DNA from 3 places in the Microbacterium sp. ZW CA_36 genome. Region 1 is predicted to be linked to each of the others. Evidence: predicted binding sites of a transcription regulator. Region 1 holds the regulator's gene; each other region holds the start of a gene.
What was found. Region 1 encodes HrcA, which represses chaperone genes, less so after heat shock. Its sites were predicted from a motif close to TTNGCACTCGNNNNNNNCGAGTGCNAA; they were not measured.

Region 1 (4,743 bases):
GATCAGGCACCGACACTCTTCTCTTCGAGGCCTCCCGCGAGCACATGGGCGTGCACGTGGAAGATGGTCTGGCCCGCGTTCGGGCCGGTGTTGAACACGAGGCGGAAGTCCCCGTCCGAATGCTCCGCGGCGAGGGTGTTCGCCAGGCCGACGAGCTCTGCCATCAGCTCGGGATCGCCGGCGGCGAGCTCGACGACGTTCCGGTACTCCTCGGTCTTGGTGATCACCAGCAGGTGCAGGGGCGCCTGCGGCGCGATGTCGCGGATCGCGAACGCATTCTCGGTCTCTGCGATGATCTCGGACGGGATCTCTCCGTTGCGGATGCGCGTGAAGATCGACGGCTCGCTCATGCCGCAAGTCTAGCGACGGGGCCGTTCGACGGGCTCGGGGAGCGGTCGATGGGACTGTCGATACCACTCACCAGCGTGCGAGCGCGGTGCTGACGACCGCAAGGGCCGCCGGGCCGGCCGTCGATGTGCGCAGCACGGTGTCGCCGAGCCGGACCAGGCGCGCTCCGGCGTCGGCGAAGGCATCGAGCTCGTCGGGTGCGATCCCGCCCTCCGGGCCGACCACGAGCACGACGTCGCGCTCGTCGCCGGACTCCATCGCGAGGGCGCTGAGCGGCTCGGACGCGGTCGGCTCGAGCACGAGCATGCGGGATGCCGCGGCCCGGCGCACGAGCCCCGCGGTCGTGGTGAGCTCCGCCACCTCGGGGACCCAGGCACGATGGGCCTGCTTCGCAGCCTCGCGCACGATCGTCGCCCAGCGCGCACGGCCCTTCGCCGCCTTCGCCAGGTCCCACCGCGAGACGCTTCGCGCGGCCTGCCACGGGACGATCTCGTCGACCCCGAGCTCGGTCGCCGCCTGGACCGCCAGTTCGTCGCGGTCGCCCTTGGCCAGCGCCTGCACGAGCACCACGCGGGGACTCGGCTGCGCGGCATCCGCCCGCTCGCGGATGCGCACCACGACCTCGCGAGGTGCCACCGATTCGACGACGCCGGTGAGCCAGGCGCCGCGGCCGTCGCCGAGTGTCACCTCTTCGCCGACGCGCACCCGCCGCACGCTGGAGGCGTGGTGCGCCTCGGCCCCGGTGAGGCTCACCGCGTCGCCCGGCGCACCCGCCGGCCCGTCGAGGAGGAAGTGGAGGGCCACCGGTCAGGCGTTCCGGAACCGGTCGCGCAGCTTGGCGAACAGACCCTGGTGGAACTCCGAGAGCCGCGGGGCGGGCGCCTTGGTCCGCTTGGCGAACTCCTCGATGAGGGCTCGCTCCTTGTGGTCCAGGCGCGTGGGCGTCACGACATGCACGCCCACCCTCAGGTCTCCGCGCTGCGAGCCGCGCAGCGGGGTGATGCCGCGACCCTTGATCGTCAGGATGTCGCCGGCCTGCACCCCCGGCCGCACCTCGAGGTCCACCGCACCGTCGAGCGACTCGATCGTCGTCGTGGTGCCCAGGATCGCGTCGGGCATGGACACCTCGAGCGTGGCGAGCAGGTCGTCGCCGTCGCGGCTGAAGACCTCGTGGGGCGAGACGGTGACCTCGATGTAGAGGTCGCCGTTCGGGCCGCCGGCGGGGCCGACCTCGCCCGAGCCGGGAAGCTGGAGCCGCAGGCCGGTCTCGACGCCGGCGGGGATGTCGAGCGACACCGTGCGGCGCGCGCGCACGCGGCCCTGACCCTGGCAGGTCGCGCAGGGGTAGGGAATCGTGGTGCCGTAACCCTGGCACACGTTGCAGGGCTGCGTCGTGACGACGTTGCCGAGAAGGCTCCGCACCTGCCGCTGCACGTTTCCGGTGCCGTGGCAGATGTCGCACGTGACGGGGCTCGTCCCCGGCTGGCAGCACGATCCCTGACAGGTCTCGCAGAGCACCGCGGTGTCCACCTCGATGTCGCGGTGCGTGCCGAACACGACGTCGCCGAGCTCGAGCGTCACACGTACGAGGGCGTCCTGCCCGCGCTCACGCCGCGATCGCGGGCGCCCGCCACGCGAGCCGCCGGCCGCGCCGAAGAAGGTCTCGAAGATGTCGTTGAAGCCGCCGAAGCCGCCGGCGCCGCCGAAAGGCGACTCGCTCCCGCCCATGTCGTACCGGGCCCGCTGATCGGGGTCGCTCAGCACGTCGTACGCGTGCGTCACGAGCTTGAACCGCTCGGACGCGTCCTCGCCGGGGTTCACATCCGGGTGCAGCTGTCGGGCCAGCTTGCGATACGCCTTCTTGATCTCGTCGGTGGTGGCGTCGCGTGCGACGCCGAGGACCTCGTAGTGGTCAGCCACTTTCGCCTTCCTGCCGCGGCCCCGCCGCGGAATCGATGATGCGCGTCAGCGTCAGCGGGAGTTGTCGTCCTGCTCGAGCATCCGCGTGAGGTAGCGCGCGACGGCACGGACCGTCGCGAGGTTCGTGGGGTAGTCCATGCGCGTCGGGCCGAGCACACCGACGCGGGCGAGGGATCCCGTCGCGTCGTAGTCGCTGGCCACGACGGAGGCCTCGGCCAGGCCGAACGCCTCGTTCTCGCGGCCGATGCTCGCGGCGAGACCCTGCTCGTCGGCCACCATCTCGCCCATCAGCCGCAGCAGGGTCACCTGCTCCTCGATCGCCTCGAGGAGGGGGTAGATGCTGCCGCGGAAATCGGATTCGCTCCGCGCGAGGTTCGCGCTGCCGGCCATCACCAGCTTGTCCTGGCGGAACTCCTCGAGCTCTTCGGCGACCGCGCGGATGATCTCGTCCGTCGCTCGCTCGTGCGCGGGTGCCTGCGCATCCGGCACCTCGAGCCGCTCGGCGATGCGCTGGAGCCCCTCGCGGACGGGCCGGCCGACCAGCAGCGTGCCGAGGCGGGCGCGGATGTGCGCGAGGTCGGTGTCGTCGAAGTCCTCTCCGACGAAGGTCAGCCGCTGCGACACGCGGCCGGTGTCGGTGACGACGATCACCAGCATCCGTCCCGCGCCCAGCTGGACCAGCTCGACGTGCGTGACGTTGGCGCGGGCGAACGACGGGTACTGGACGATCGCGACCTGACCGGTGAGCTGCGTGAGGGCGCGCACGGTGCGCACGAGCACGTCGTCGAGATCGCCGGAGCCGTCCAGGAAGGACGCGATGGCCGAGCGCTGCGCCGACGAGAGCGGGCGGATCTCGGCGAGGTGGTCCACGAAGACGCGGTAGCCCTTGTCGGTCGGCACGCGTCCCGACGACGTGTGGGGCGCGACGATGAGCTCCTCGTCTTCCAGCAGAGCCATGTCGTTGCGGATCGTCGCCGCGGATACGCCGAACGCATGCCGCTCGACGATCGTCTTGCTGCCGACCGGCTCACGCGTGTCGACGTAGTCCTGGACGATCGCCCGCAGTACCTGCAGACCTCGCTCGCTGACCATTCCGCCTCCTCACGCTGCTGTCGGCACCAGGGCGTCTGGCACTCGCATGACTGGAGTGCCAATTCTATCCGATGACCCCGTCAGGATCGCCGAACGACGCCGCGCCCGGCGAAGCCGCGGCGGGGCGCCGCGCGTGGTCACTCGGTCAGCGCGCGCACGACGGCGTCCGCCAGCAGGCGTCCCCGTCGCGTCAGCACCACGCGCCCGCGCAACGCCGTCGGACCATCGATGAGGCCGTCCGCGATGAGCGCGGCGACCGCGTGTCGCCCCTCGCCCTGCAGTTCGCCGACCGGGAGCCCTTCCCGGACCCGTGTGCGCAGCAGCACGCTCTCGAGCGCTCGGGCATCGGCATCCGGGGTCTCACGTCCGGCGGCGGGCGACTCGCCCGCGGCCAGCCGCTGCGCGTACGCCGCGGGGTGCTTCACGTTCCAGAACCGCACTCCCCCGATGTGGCTGTGGGCCCCGGGTCCGAAGCCCCACCAGTCCGATCCCACCCAGTACGCGAGATTGTGCCGAGATCGGTGCGCGGCGTCGCGGGCCCAGTTCGACACCTCGTACCAGTCGAACCCCGCGCCCGCGAGCAGGTCGTCGGCGAGCTCGTACATGTCGGCCTGCAGATCGTCGTCGGGCGCGGCGACCTCGCCGCGGCGGATCTGGCGCGCGAGCTTGGTGCCGTCCTCGATGATCAGGGCATAGGCCGAGATGTGGTCGGGCTCCAGCGCGATGGCGGCCTCGAGCGACGAGTGCCAGTCCGCGAGCGACTCACCGGGAGCGCCGTAGATGAGGTCGACGCTGACGTCGAGACCGGCGTCTCGGGCGGCCGCGACGGCGGTGCGGACGTTCTCGGGGTCGTGCGTGCGATCCAGCGCCGCGAGAACGTGCGGAACGGCGGACTGCATGCCGATCGAGAGCCGGGTGACGCCGGATGCCGCCAGCTCGGCCGCGACCGCCGGCGAGACGGTGTCGGGGTTGGCCTCGACCGTCACCTCGGCGCCCTCGACGATGCCGAAGGTGTCGCGGACGCCGCCGAGCATGCGAGCGAGATCGCCCGGGGGCAGCAGCGTCGGCGTGCCGCCGCCGAAGAACACCGTCGTGGCCGGGCGGTTTCCGCCCGCGCGCTCGAGCACCGGCGCGGCCAGCGCTATCTCGGTCAGGAGCGTGTCGGCGTACTGGTCCTGGCGCGCGCCCCGCAGCTCGGACGCCGTGTACGTGTTGAAGTCGCAGTAGCCGCAGCGGACGCGGCAGAAGGGCACGTGCAGGTACACGCCGAAATCGGTCGCGGGATCGATGCGGATGCCCGACGGGAGCGAGCCGTCCGCGGGAACAGGCTCGCCGAGCGGAAGAGCGGAGCCCATCAGCGGCTCACGCGGGGGTCGTGTAGAG
Region 2 (4,743 bases), on a different contig from region 1:
TGGTGCCCGACGATCCGGCGGCCGGCTTCGTGGACGTGCCTTCCTTCGTCGTGGTCGTCGTGGTGGTGGTCGACTTGTTCGGCCCCGCCTTCGAGACGGGAGCGTCGCTCCGGGGGGTCGGCTTCCCGGCCTTCGGATTCGCCGTGCCGCCCGACCCCTTGTCCGGCTCGGGCGCCGTCGCCGTCTCGGCCGCGTTCGTGTCACCGGCGGGCTCCACCTGCGCGGCGGCCTCGGCCTCGGCGTCGGCGTCGGCGGGTGCGGGAACCTGCTCCCAGCCCGACAGTGACAGGAAGGTGCCGCTGCCGTTGCCGAGCGTCATGGTGCTGCCGAAGACGATCGCGGCGGCGACGAGGGCCGCCGCGGCAGAGATGGCGATGTAGTGGCGCGCGCCGTGAGCCGACGATGCCGCGACGGGGGCGACCGGTGCCGCGAGCGCAACGCCGGCCGGCACGAGGAGCTCCAGCCCACCGGCCGAGGCGCCTTCGAAGACGACGAGTTCGCCAGGAGCGGCGATCTCGCGATCCATCGCGCGGATGAGCGCCGTGTGGGCCGCGCCGAGCGCGATGGACGCCTTCGGATCCGCGTCGATCGCGGTCGGGCGGTCCAGATGCTCGGAGATCCGCTGCGTGACCAGCGGGATCCGCGATGATCCGCCGATGAGCAGCACCGACTCGAGCTGCTCGGGGTCGACCTCTGCCGCTTCGAGGGCATCCTCGAGCACGTCGACCGTCTGTGTGACGTACGGATCGATCATGTCCTCGAACTCGGCGCGCGTCAGCCGCACGCTCGAGCGGCCGGCCTGCAGCAGGACCGGGATGACGACGTCGGAGTCGAACGACAGCGCCTCTTTGGCGTCGACGCATTCGCGACGAAGCTGCGACAGCGCGACCCGCGCGTCGGCGGACGAGTCGTCCAGCGCCTCGGGCGAGACCTCCGCGGAGCGCAGCACGTGGCGCACGACGGCGTCGTCGAAGTCGGCCCCACCGAGATTGTCGAGTCCCATCGGCTCTCCGACGAGCTCGAACGAGGTCTCGGTCTTGCGCAGCAGCACGCAGTCGAACGTGCCGCCGCCCAGGTCGTAGACGGCGAGGGTCTCTCCGGGCTCGAGCACGCGCGACGCCTCGTAGTGCCGCGCCGCAGCTTCGGGCTCGGTGATGAACTCCACGTCGCGGATGCCGAGCGCGGCGAGCGCCGAGCTGATCGTTCCCACACGGTGCGGACCCCACATGGCAGGATGCGTGACGATGACACCTGCCGGCGCGCCACCCTCGCGTTCGGTCACCGCGTCGATGACGCCCGCCACGGTCTGCGCGTACAGCTGCTCGGGCGGGATCGACTGGTCGCCCACGACCAGCGGCACGTCGTCGCCGATGCTGCGTTTGAACTCGCGGATCAGTCGCTCGGGCGCGGTGACGCCGCGGCGTTCCGCCGCATCCCCGAAGAGGAGATCGCCATCCTCGGCGACGAAGACCACCGTCGCGACGCTGTCCGCGCGTCGCCCGAGTGGAAACGCCGCAGCCGTGATGCTGCCGTCCGAAGCGACGCGCGCTGTCGCTGCCCCCAGCCTGCTGGTCCCAAGATCCACAGCCAGGAAATACCGCTCAGCCATGTTGAAGCATGCCCCCACATCGTGTGCGAGCTCCCCCGAACTCGCAGCGTTCTCACTCCCCAGAGAGTGAGCCGCTGCTGTGATGATACGCCGGGGCCCGACAAAGCCTCAAGAGCATGTAACAGTTGTGTTTCCGCCAGGTGTCTGCGACGCGCGCGGTATGACGTCACGATTGGCACTCACGTTGCATGAGTGCCAGACCGTTGCCTAGACTGTCATCAGCACTCTCAACGTCAGAGTGCTAACGAGTCTTAGTCTCAAGAAAGAAGAGGTAGACCGTGTCGGTTTCCATCAAGCCGCTCGAGGACCGCATCGTCATCAAGCAGGTCGAGGCCGAGCAGACCACGTCCAGCGGTCTGGTCATCCCCGACACCGCCAAGGAGAAGCCCCAGGAGGGCGAGGTCGTGGCGGTGGGCCCGGGTCGTATCGACGACAACGGCAACCGCATCCCGCTCGACGTCGCCGTCGGCGACCGCGTGATCTACAGCAAGTACGGCGGCACCGAGGTGAAGTTCGGCGGTGACGAGCTCCTCGTCCTGTCGGCTCGCGACGTCCTGGCGGTCGTCGTTCGCTGAGTTCCGCGCACTGCGCGTGACCTCGAGGGTCGGATGCTTCGGCATCCGGCCCTCTCGTCATGTCCGGAGTCTTTGGGCCGGTGCCGCGTGGCAGGATTCCGTGCAGGCTCGGCAGGGAACGGATGCCGCGGGCCGGCGCAGCGGGCCGGCACCGCGCGGGGCGGGCGTAGGCTGACTCGGTGAGTCGCGAGCAGTCGTCCCCGTCGGAACGTGGCACCGTGGACGGGCTCGACCCCTCGACGGCGCTGGACCTCGGTGTGACGACCGGCAGCCGTCGAGTCGCGGATGCCGCCGCCGAGGCGCGCGAGCGCACGCTGGGCGGCGTCTACGCGTTCAGTGCGTATCTGCTGTGGGGTTTCCTGCCGCTGTACTTCCTGCTGCTGGCGCCGACGGGTCCGTGGGAGATCGTGGCGTGGCGCATCCTGCTGTCCCTCGTCTTCTGTGCGCTGCTGCTCACGGTGACGCGCACGTGGCCGCGGCTGGCGGCGATCTTCCGGCAGCCGCGTGTGCTGGGGCTCACCGTGGTCGCGGGTCTCCTGATCTACGTCAACTGGCAGGTCTTCATATACGGCGCGCTGAGCGACCAGGTCATCGAGACCAGCCTCGGCTACTTCATCAATCCGATCGCGACCGTGCTGCTCGCCGTACTGGTGCTGCACGAGCGTCTGCGCGCGACGCAGTGGGTGGCGATCGGCATAGCCGCTGCGGCGGTGGCCGTGATCGTCATCGGCTACGGCGACTTCCCGTGGATCGCGCTCACGCTCGCGGCGTCGTTCGGTGTCTACGGGCTGGTGAAGAAGAAGGTGGGTCCTTCGGTCGACGCCGTGAGCGGTCTCACCCTCGAGACGCTGTGGTTGACGCCGATCGCGGTCGTCGTGCTGGCGATCGTGGGCGCGACGGAGGGCCTCACGATGGGGTCGAGCGGATGGCAGCACACCGTGCTGCTGAGCCTGACGGGCGTCATCACCGCCGTGCCGCTGCTGCTGTTCGCGTCGGGCGCCCGCCGCGTGTCGCTGACCACGATCGGGCTGCTGCAGTTCGTGGCGCCGATCCTGCAGTTCCTGATCGGGTGGCTCGTGCTCGGCGAGCCGATGCCCCTCGAGCGCTGGATCGGCTTCGCACTCGTGTGGGTGGCGCTGATGGTGCTCACCGTCGACTCGGTGCTGCACGCCCGGCGTTCGCGCGCCGGCGTCTGAGATCAACGCACGAGGCGGGCGATGGCCTGCGTGGCCTCGGTGATCTTGGCGTCGGCGGCCTCGCCGCCCAGGCGTGCCGCATCCACCACGCAGTGACGCAGGTGGTCGTCGAGTAGGCCGACGGCGACCGCCTCGAGTGCGGAGGTCAGGGCGCTGATCTGCGTCAGGATGTCGATGCAGTACTTCTCGTCCTCCACCATCTTGTGGATGCCGCGAGCCTGCCCCTCGATGCGCTTCATGCGATTGAGGTACTTGTCCTTGTCGGTGATGTAGCCGTGGTGCGAGGCGTCGCCCTCCGGCGAAGCCGCGTGGTCGAGGTCCGTCTCGCCGTGCGTGTCGATCGTCATGTCTGTGAGTCCTTCATTCTGAACAACGTCCATCATGTATCCAGGGCAGGGTCGCGCGCAGGTCGCAGCTCGGCTAGGAGGCGGCGATCGCCTCCGCAGCAGCGGGCGCTTTCGCCCGCGAGGGATCGGATCGGCCGCCGGAGAGGCTGCGGAACCGTCGCAGCCGCAGGCTGTTGCCCACCACGAAGACACTCGAGAATGCCATCGCCGCTCCCGCGATCATAGGGTTCAGCAGGCCGAGCGCCGCGAGCGGCAGGGCCGCCACGTTGTAGGCGAAGGCCCAGAACAGGTTCACCTTGATCGTGCCGAGCGTCGCGCGCGACAGGCGGATGGCGTCGGCCGCGCTGCGCAGGTCGCCGCGCACCAGGGTGATGTCGGATGCCTCGATCGCGGCATCCGTCCCCGTTCCCATCGCGAGGCCCAGGTCGGCCTGTGCGAGAGCCGCGGCGTCGTTCACGCCGTCGCCGACCATGGCGACGACGCGCCCCTCGGACTGCAGCTGAGTGATGACGGCGACCTTGTCGTGCGGCAGCACCTCGGCGATCACGCGCTCGATACCGACCTCGTCGGCGATCGCACGGGCCGCTGCGGCGTTGTCGCCGGTGAGCAGCACTGGGGTGAGCCGGAGTGCCCGCAGCTGGGCGACCGCCTCGGCGCTCGTCGGCTTGACCTGGTCGGCGACCACGAAGAGGCCTCGCACCTCTCCGTCCCACGCCGCCAGCACCGCGGTGCGTCCCAGCGCTTCGGCCGACGCCTTCGCGGTGGCGAGCTCCGTGGGCAGGGCCAGCGCCCAGTCCGCCAGCAGCGACTCGCGTCCGACGAGCACGGCGTGCCCCTCGACGACGCCCGACACGCCCTTGCCCGGAACGTTCTGGAACGACTCGACCGAGGGGAGTGGTCCGGCCTGGTCGGCGGCGCCGCGTGAGATCGCCTGCGCGATGGGGTGCTCGGAGGCGTGCTCCAGCGCTCCGGCGAGACGCAGCAGCTCGGTACGGGCGCCGGCTGCGGCATCCGAC
Region 3 (4,743 bases), on a different contig from region 1:
CCGCGCAGCTCGATGAGCCGCCACGGCCGCAGCGACGAGTGGTCGGCGACTCGGCCCGCGGCCGCCACGAACTGCAGCAGTTCGGCGTGGGTCGGCGCCTCGTCGGTCACCTTCGACCACGAACGGCGCGCGAGGGCAGCCTCCAGTGCTCCGGGCATCAGACGGTCCCGGCGTCGTCGCCCGGCGTGAACTGCAGCGAGATCGAGTTCATGCAGTAGCGGTCGCCCGTCGGGGTGCCGAAGCCGTCGGGGAACACGTGGCCGAGGTGCGAGCCGCAGTTCGCGCAGCGCACTTCGGTGCGCACCATCCCGTGACTGCTGTCCTCGATCAGTTCGACCGCCTCGGGACGGATCGACTCGTAGAAGCTCGGCCACCCGCAGTGCGAGTCGAACTTCGTGCCGCTCTGGAACAGCTCGGCGCCGCACGCCGCGCACGTGTACAGGCCGGCGCGGCCCTCGTCGAGCAGCTCACCGGTCCACGGCCGCTCGGTGCCGGCTTCGCGCAGCACCGCGTACTGCTCGGCGGTCAGGTCTTCGCGCCACTGGGCGTCGCTCTTGTCGACGGCGTAGTTCATGGTCTCCTCCTGGGCACAGCATCCGGCCCGTGCACTCCAGGTTCCATTCAACCCCAGCCGGTGGCGCAGCGGGCCGTCGGGTGGCGGGGTATGGGGCGCGCCAGGAACGTTCGGGGCGCGTCGCGTGCGCCCCGAACGTTCACCGGGCGCCCCAAACCCCGGAGAGCAGGACCGTGGGGGAGGATGGCGGGATGACCCAGGACCCGGATGCCGAGACCGCGGCGGTCGTGGAGCGGTACGCGCGCTTCGCGCGCGACGAGGCCCCCGGGCGCTCGGAGCTCTACGCGGGCTGGGCCGGCGGTGTGGCGGCCGATCCGGAGGTCGCCGCGATCCTCGCGCGCATCCCGGCCACGCGCCGGCAGCCGCCGCTCGTCTTCGCGGTCACGCGCATGCTCGGCGCGCCCGAGGCAGGCTTCGCGGCGTGGGCCGCGTGGCTGCGAGCCCACGCCGACCAGACCGTGGCCGAGACATCCGTGCGGCGCCTGCAGACCAACGAGCCGATGCGGTGTGCCGTCCTGCTCCCCGCCCTGGCGACGATCCCCGGGCCGATCGCGCTGCTGGAGGTCGGCGCGAGCGCGGGACTGTGCCTTTATCCCGACCGCTACTCGTACCGCTACCGCAGCGGTGGCGGCGTGGTGGCGCTGGATCCTGCCGGCGGGCAGTCGACGGTGGTGCTGGAGTGCGAGATCACCGGCGATCCGCCCCTGCGCATGCCGGAGGTGGTGTGGCGCGGCGGGATCGACCTCGATCCGCTGGACGCCGCCGACGCCGGCGATCGCCGTTTCCTCACGAGCCTCGTGTGGCCGGGAGAGGCCGGGCGAGCCGACCGCATCGCCGCAGCCCTCGACATCGCCGCGGCGGACCCACCACTGCTGCGGGCGGGTGACGCGTCCGACCCGGACGTGCTGCACGCCGCCGCCGGGGCCGCGCCGGCCGGCGCGACGCTCGTCGTGACGACCCCCGGCGTGCTCCCGCACATCCCGCGTGCCGGACGCGAGCGCCTCATCGAGGCCGTGCGGCGACTGGACGCGGTGTGGATCACGATCGATCCGCCGGCCCTGCACGAGGGGTGGCGGTCGCCCGTGGACCCCGACGCGTGGGGCGGCTTCGTGCTCGGCCGGGACGGCGAGGCGCTCGCGGCGGTGGATCCGCTCGGCTCGTTCGTGCACTGGCGCGCGTGGCGCACCGGAGAGACGGATGCCGCGGGCTAGCGTGGACGCGTGCCTCTGACCGACCGCGACCGCGCCCTCCTCGACTTCGAGGTCGAATGGCGCCGGCACGCGGGAGCCAAGGAGGAGGCGATCCGCGCCGAGCTGGGGATCTCGCCGGCACGGTACTACCAGCTCCTCGGGCGACTCATCGACACGACCGAGGCGCAGGAGCACGATCCGATGCTCGTCAAGCGGCTGCGGCGGCTGCGTGAGGCCCGCCTCCACGAGCGCGCCGCCCGCGCCGCCGACGCGCGCTGAGTCGCGGTTCGGGCCCGGACCGGCTGTCGCAGACGGAACGCCCGGCGTTCGCCGGGTAGCATCGACGGGTGCCGACCACCAGCTTCCCTCGGGATCGTTTCGACGATGTGCCGGAGACGGACCGCGTGGGCGCCCACCGGGCGGAGAACCCGCGGATGCGCGGCTGGGTCGTGCTGCTGTGGGCGGCGCTGGCCACCGTCGTGCTCATCGTCATCGGGATCTTCGGCACGCTGCTGGCGTCCGGCCGCATCGAGCTCGTGCCGACGCCGACTCCCACGGTGGCGCCCGTCCCCGAGGTCACGCCGGTGGTCGACATGAACTACGACGTGATGATCCTCAACGCGACTCCCGAGCAGGGACTGGCCACGCAGATGAAGGACGTCGTCGTGGGCGCTGGATGGGCCGACGACAAGGTCACGGCGGGTGAAGCGGGCTCGCAGGACTTCCCGACGACCACCGTCTTCTACGTGGATCCTGCCGACGAAGCGGCTGCGGCCGGCCTCGCCGGCGTCATCGGCGGCGCGGAGATCGAGCAGAGCGAGGCCTATCCGGCCACCTCGCCCGATGTCCCTCAGCTGACGGTCGTGATCGGCCTCGACCGCACCGCCGCGGGGCAGACGCCCGCACCCACTCCCTGATCGCCGGGCGTCGTGTTTCGCGCCGGTAAACACTTGTATTCCTGCGTGTCAACAAGTGACGAATCACGCCGAGGCCGAGTTTTCGCCTGCATACGATGAAGCCCTGCACCGCCGGCTACAGGAGATTCGCATGACCCAGGGCACCGTCAAATGGTTCAACGCCGAGAAGGGATTCGGCTTCATCACCGTCGCCGACGGCCAGGACGTCTTCGTCCACTACTCGAACATCGACATGTCGGGCTTCCGCGTGCTCGAAGAGGGTCAGACCGTGGAGTTCACGGTCGGCTCCGGCCAGAAAGGCCCTCAGGCGGAGTCGGTGCGCGTCGTCTGACCAGCCGACCCAGCGCCCGGCGCTGACATGACCCAGGAGACGGGATGCCGCGAGGCATCCCGTCTCCTCGTATGTCGGCATCCGTCACCGCGGCTTGCACTCGATAGGGTCGAGTGCCAGAATGATTTAGCACTCGTGTTTGTTGAGTGCTAATACCCAAAGCCAACGTTCCGGAGGGACGACACACACATGGCAAAGATCATCGCTTTCGACGAGGAGGCCCGCCGCGGCCTCGAGCGCGGCCTCAACATCCTGGCCGACGCCGTCAAGGTGACGCTCGGCCCGCGCGGTCGCAACGTCGTGCTCGAGAAGAAGTGGGGCGCACCCACGATCACGAACGACGGTGTCTCCATCGCCAAGGAGATCGAGCTGGACGACCCGTACGAGAAGATCGGTGCGGAGCTCGTCAAGGAGGTCGCCAAGAAGACCGACGACGTCGCCGGTGACGGCACGACCACCGCGACCGTTCTCGCCCAGGCGCTCGTGCGCGAGGGCCTGCGCAACGTCGCAGCCGGCGCCGACCCCATCTCGCTCAAGAAGGGCATCGAGAAGGCCGTCGCCGCCATCACCGCCGAGCTGCTCGAGTCCGCCAAGGAGGTCGAGTCCAAGGAGCAGATCGCTGCCACGGCATCGATCTCGGCCGCTGACCCGGAGATCGGCGCGCTGATCGCCGAGGCCATCGACAAGGTGGGCAAGGAAGGCGTCGTCACCGTCGAGGAGTCGCAGACGTTCGGCACCGAGCTCGAGCTCACCGAGGGCATGCGGTTCGACAAGGGCTACATCAACCCCTACTTCGTCACGGACCCGGAGCGCCAGGAGGCGGTCTTCGAGGACCCGTACATCCTCATCGCGAACCAGAAGATCTCGAACATCAAGGACCTTCTGCCCGTCGTCGACAAGGTGATCCAGGACGGCAAGGAGCTCGTCATCATCGCCGAGGACGTCGAGGGTGAGGCTCTCGCGACCCTCGTGCTCAACAAGATCCGCGGCATCTTCAAGTCGGTCGCCGTCAAGGCTCCCGGCTTCGGCGACCGTCGCAAGGCGCAGCTGCAGGACATCGCGATCCTCACCGGCGGCCAGGTCATCACCGAGGAGGTCGGTCTCAAGCTCGAGAACGCCACCCTCGACCTGCTCGGCCGTGCGCGCAAGGTCATCGTCACCAAGGACGAGACCACGATCATCGAGGGTGCCGGCGACCCCGGACAGCTCGAAGGTCGCGTCACGCAGATCCGTCGCGAGATCGAGAACACCGACAGCGACTACGACCGCGAGAAGCTTCAGGAGCGCCTCGCCAAGCTCGCGGGTGGCGTCGCCGTCATCAAGGCGGGCGCGGCCACCGAGGTCGAGCTCAAGGAGCGCAAGCACCGCATCGAGGACGCCGTTCGCAACGCGAAGGCGGCCGTTGAGGAGGGCATCGTCCCCGGTGGTGGTGTCGCCCTTATCCAGTCCGGCCGGAAGGCGCTCGACGCCCTCGAGCTGACCGGTGACGAGGCGACCGGTGCCAACATCGTGCGTGTCGCGATCGAGGCCCCGCTGAAGCAGATCGCCCTCAACGCCGGTCTCGAGCCGGGCGTCGTGGCGAACAAGGTGTCGGAGCTCCCCGCGGGCCACGGCCTCAACGCCGCCACGGGCGAGTACGGTGACCTGTTCGCACAGGGCATCATCGACCCCGCCAAGGTGACCCGTTCGGCGCTGCAGAACGCTGCGTCGATCGCCGGCCTCTTCCTCACG

Region 2: groES (co-chaperone GroES) is a predicted target of HrcA. The motif match lies at 1,782-1,808, and genes of this name have one in related genera.
Region 3: groL (chaperonin GroEL) is a predicted target of HrcA. The motif match lies at 3,139-3,165, and genes of this name have one in related genera.

The regions. Positions count from the first base shown of each region.
Region 1 is NZ_JBJDRL010000026.1:46,490-51,232, forward strand. It holds gene ACI3KX_RS12640 (HIT domain-containing protein) at 3-350, opposite strand; gene ACI3KX_RS12645 (16S rRNA (uracil(1498)-N(3))-methyltransferase) at 418-1,152, opposite strand; gene dnaJ (molecular chaperone DnaJ) at 1,156-2,268, opposite strand; gene hrcA (heat-inducible transcriptional repressor HrcA) at 2,320-3,360, opposite strand; gene hemW (radical SAM family heme chaperone HemW) at 3,498-4,715, opposite strand; gene ACI3KX_RS12665 (DUF1990 family protein) at 4,723-4,743, opposite strand, start outside.
Region 2 is NZ_JBJDRL010000047.1:16,148-20,890, reverse strand. It holds gene ACI3KX_RS16510 (Hsp70 family protein) at 1-1,474, opposite strand, end outside; gene groES (co-chaperone GroES) at 1,888-2,184, shown strand; gene rarD (EamA family transporter RarD) at 2,442-3,380, shown strand; gene ACI3KX_RS16495 (metal-sensitive transcriptional regulator) at 3,383-3,727, opposite strand; gene ACI3KX_RS16490 (heavy metal translocating P-type ATPase) at 3,801-4,743, opposite strand, start outside.
Region 3 is NZ_JBJDRL010000001.1:230,586-235,328, reverse strand. It holds gene ACI3KX_RS01050 (nitroreductase family protein) at 1-158, opposite strand, end outside; gene msrB (peptide-methionine (R)-S-oxide reductase MsrB) at 158-574, opposite strand; gene ACI3KX_RS01040 (DUF2332 family protein) at 766-1,785, shown strand; gene ACI3KX_RS01035 (DUF3263 domain-containing protein) at 1,795-2,043, shown strand; gene ACI3KX_RS01030 (LytR C-terminal domain-containing protein) at 2,112-2,681, shown strand; gene ACI3KX_RS01025 (cold-shock protein) at 2,812-3,012, shown strand; gene groL (chaperonin GroEL) at 3,202-4,743, shown strand, end outside.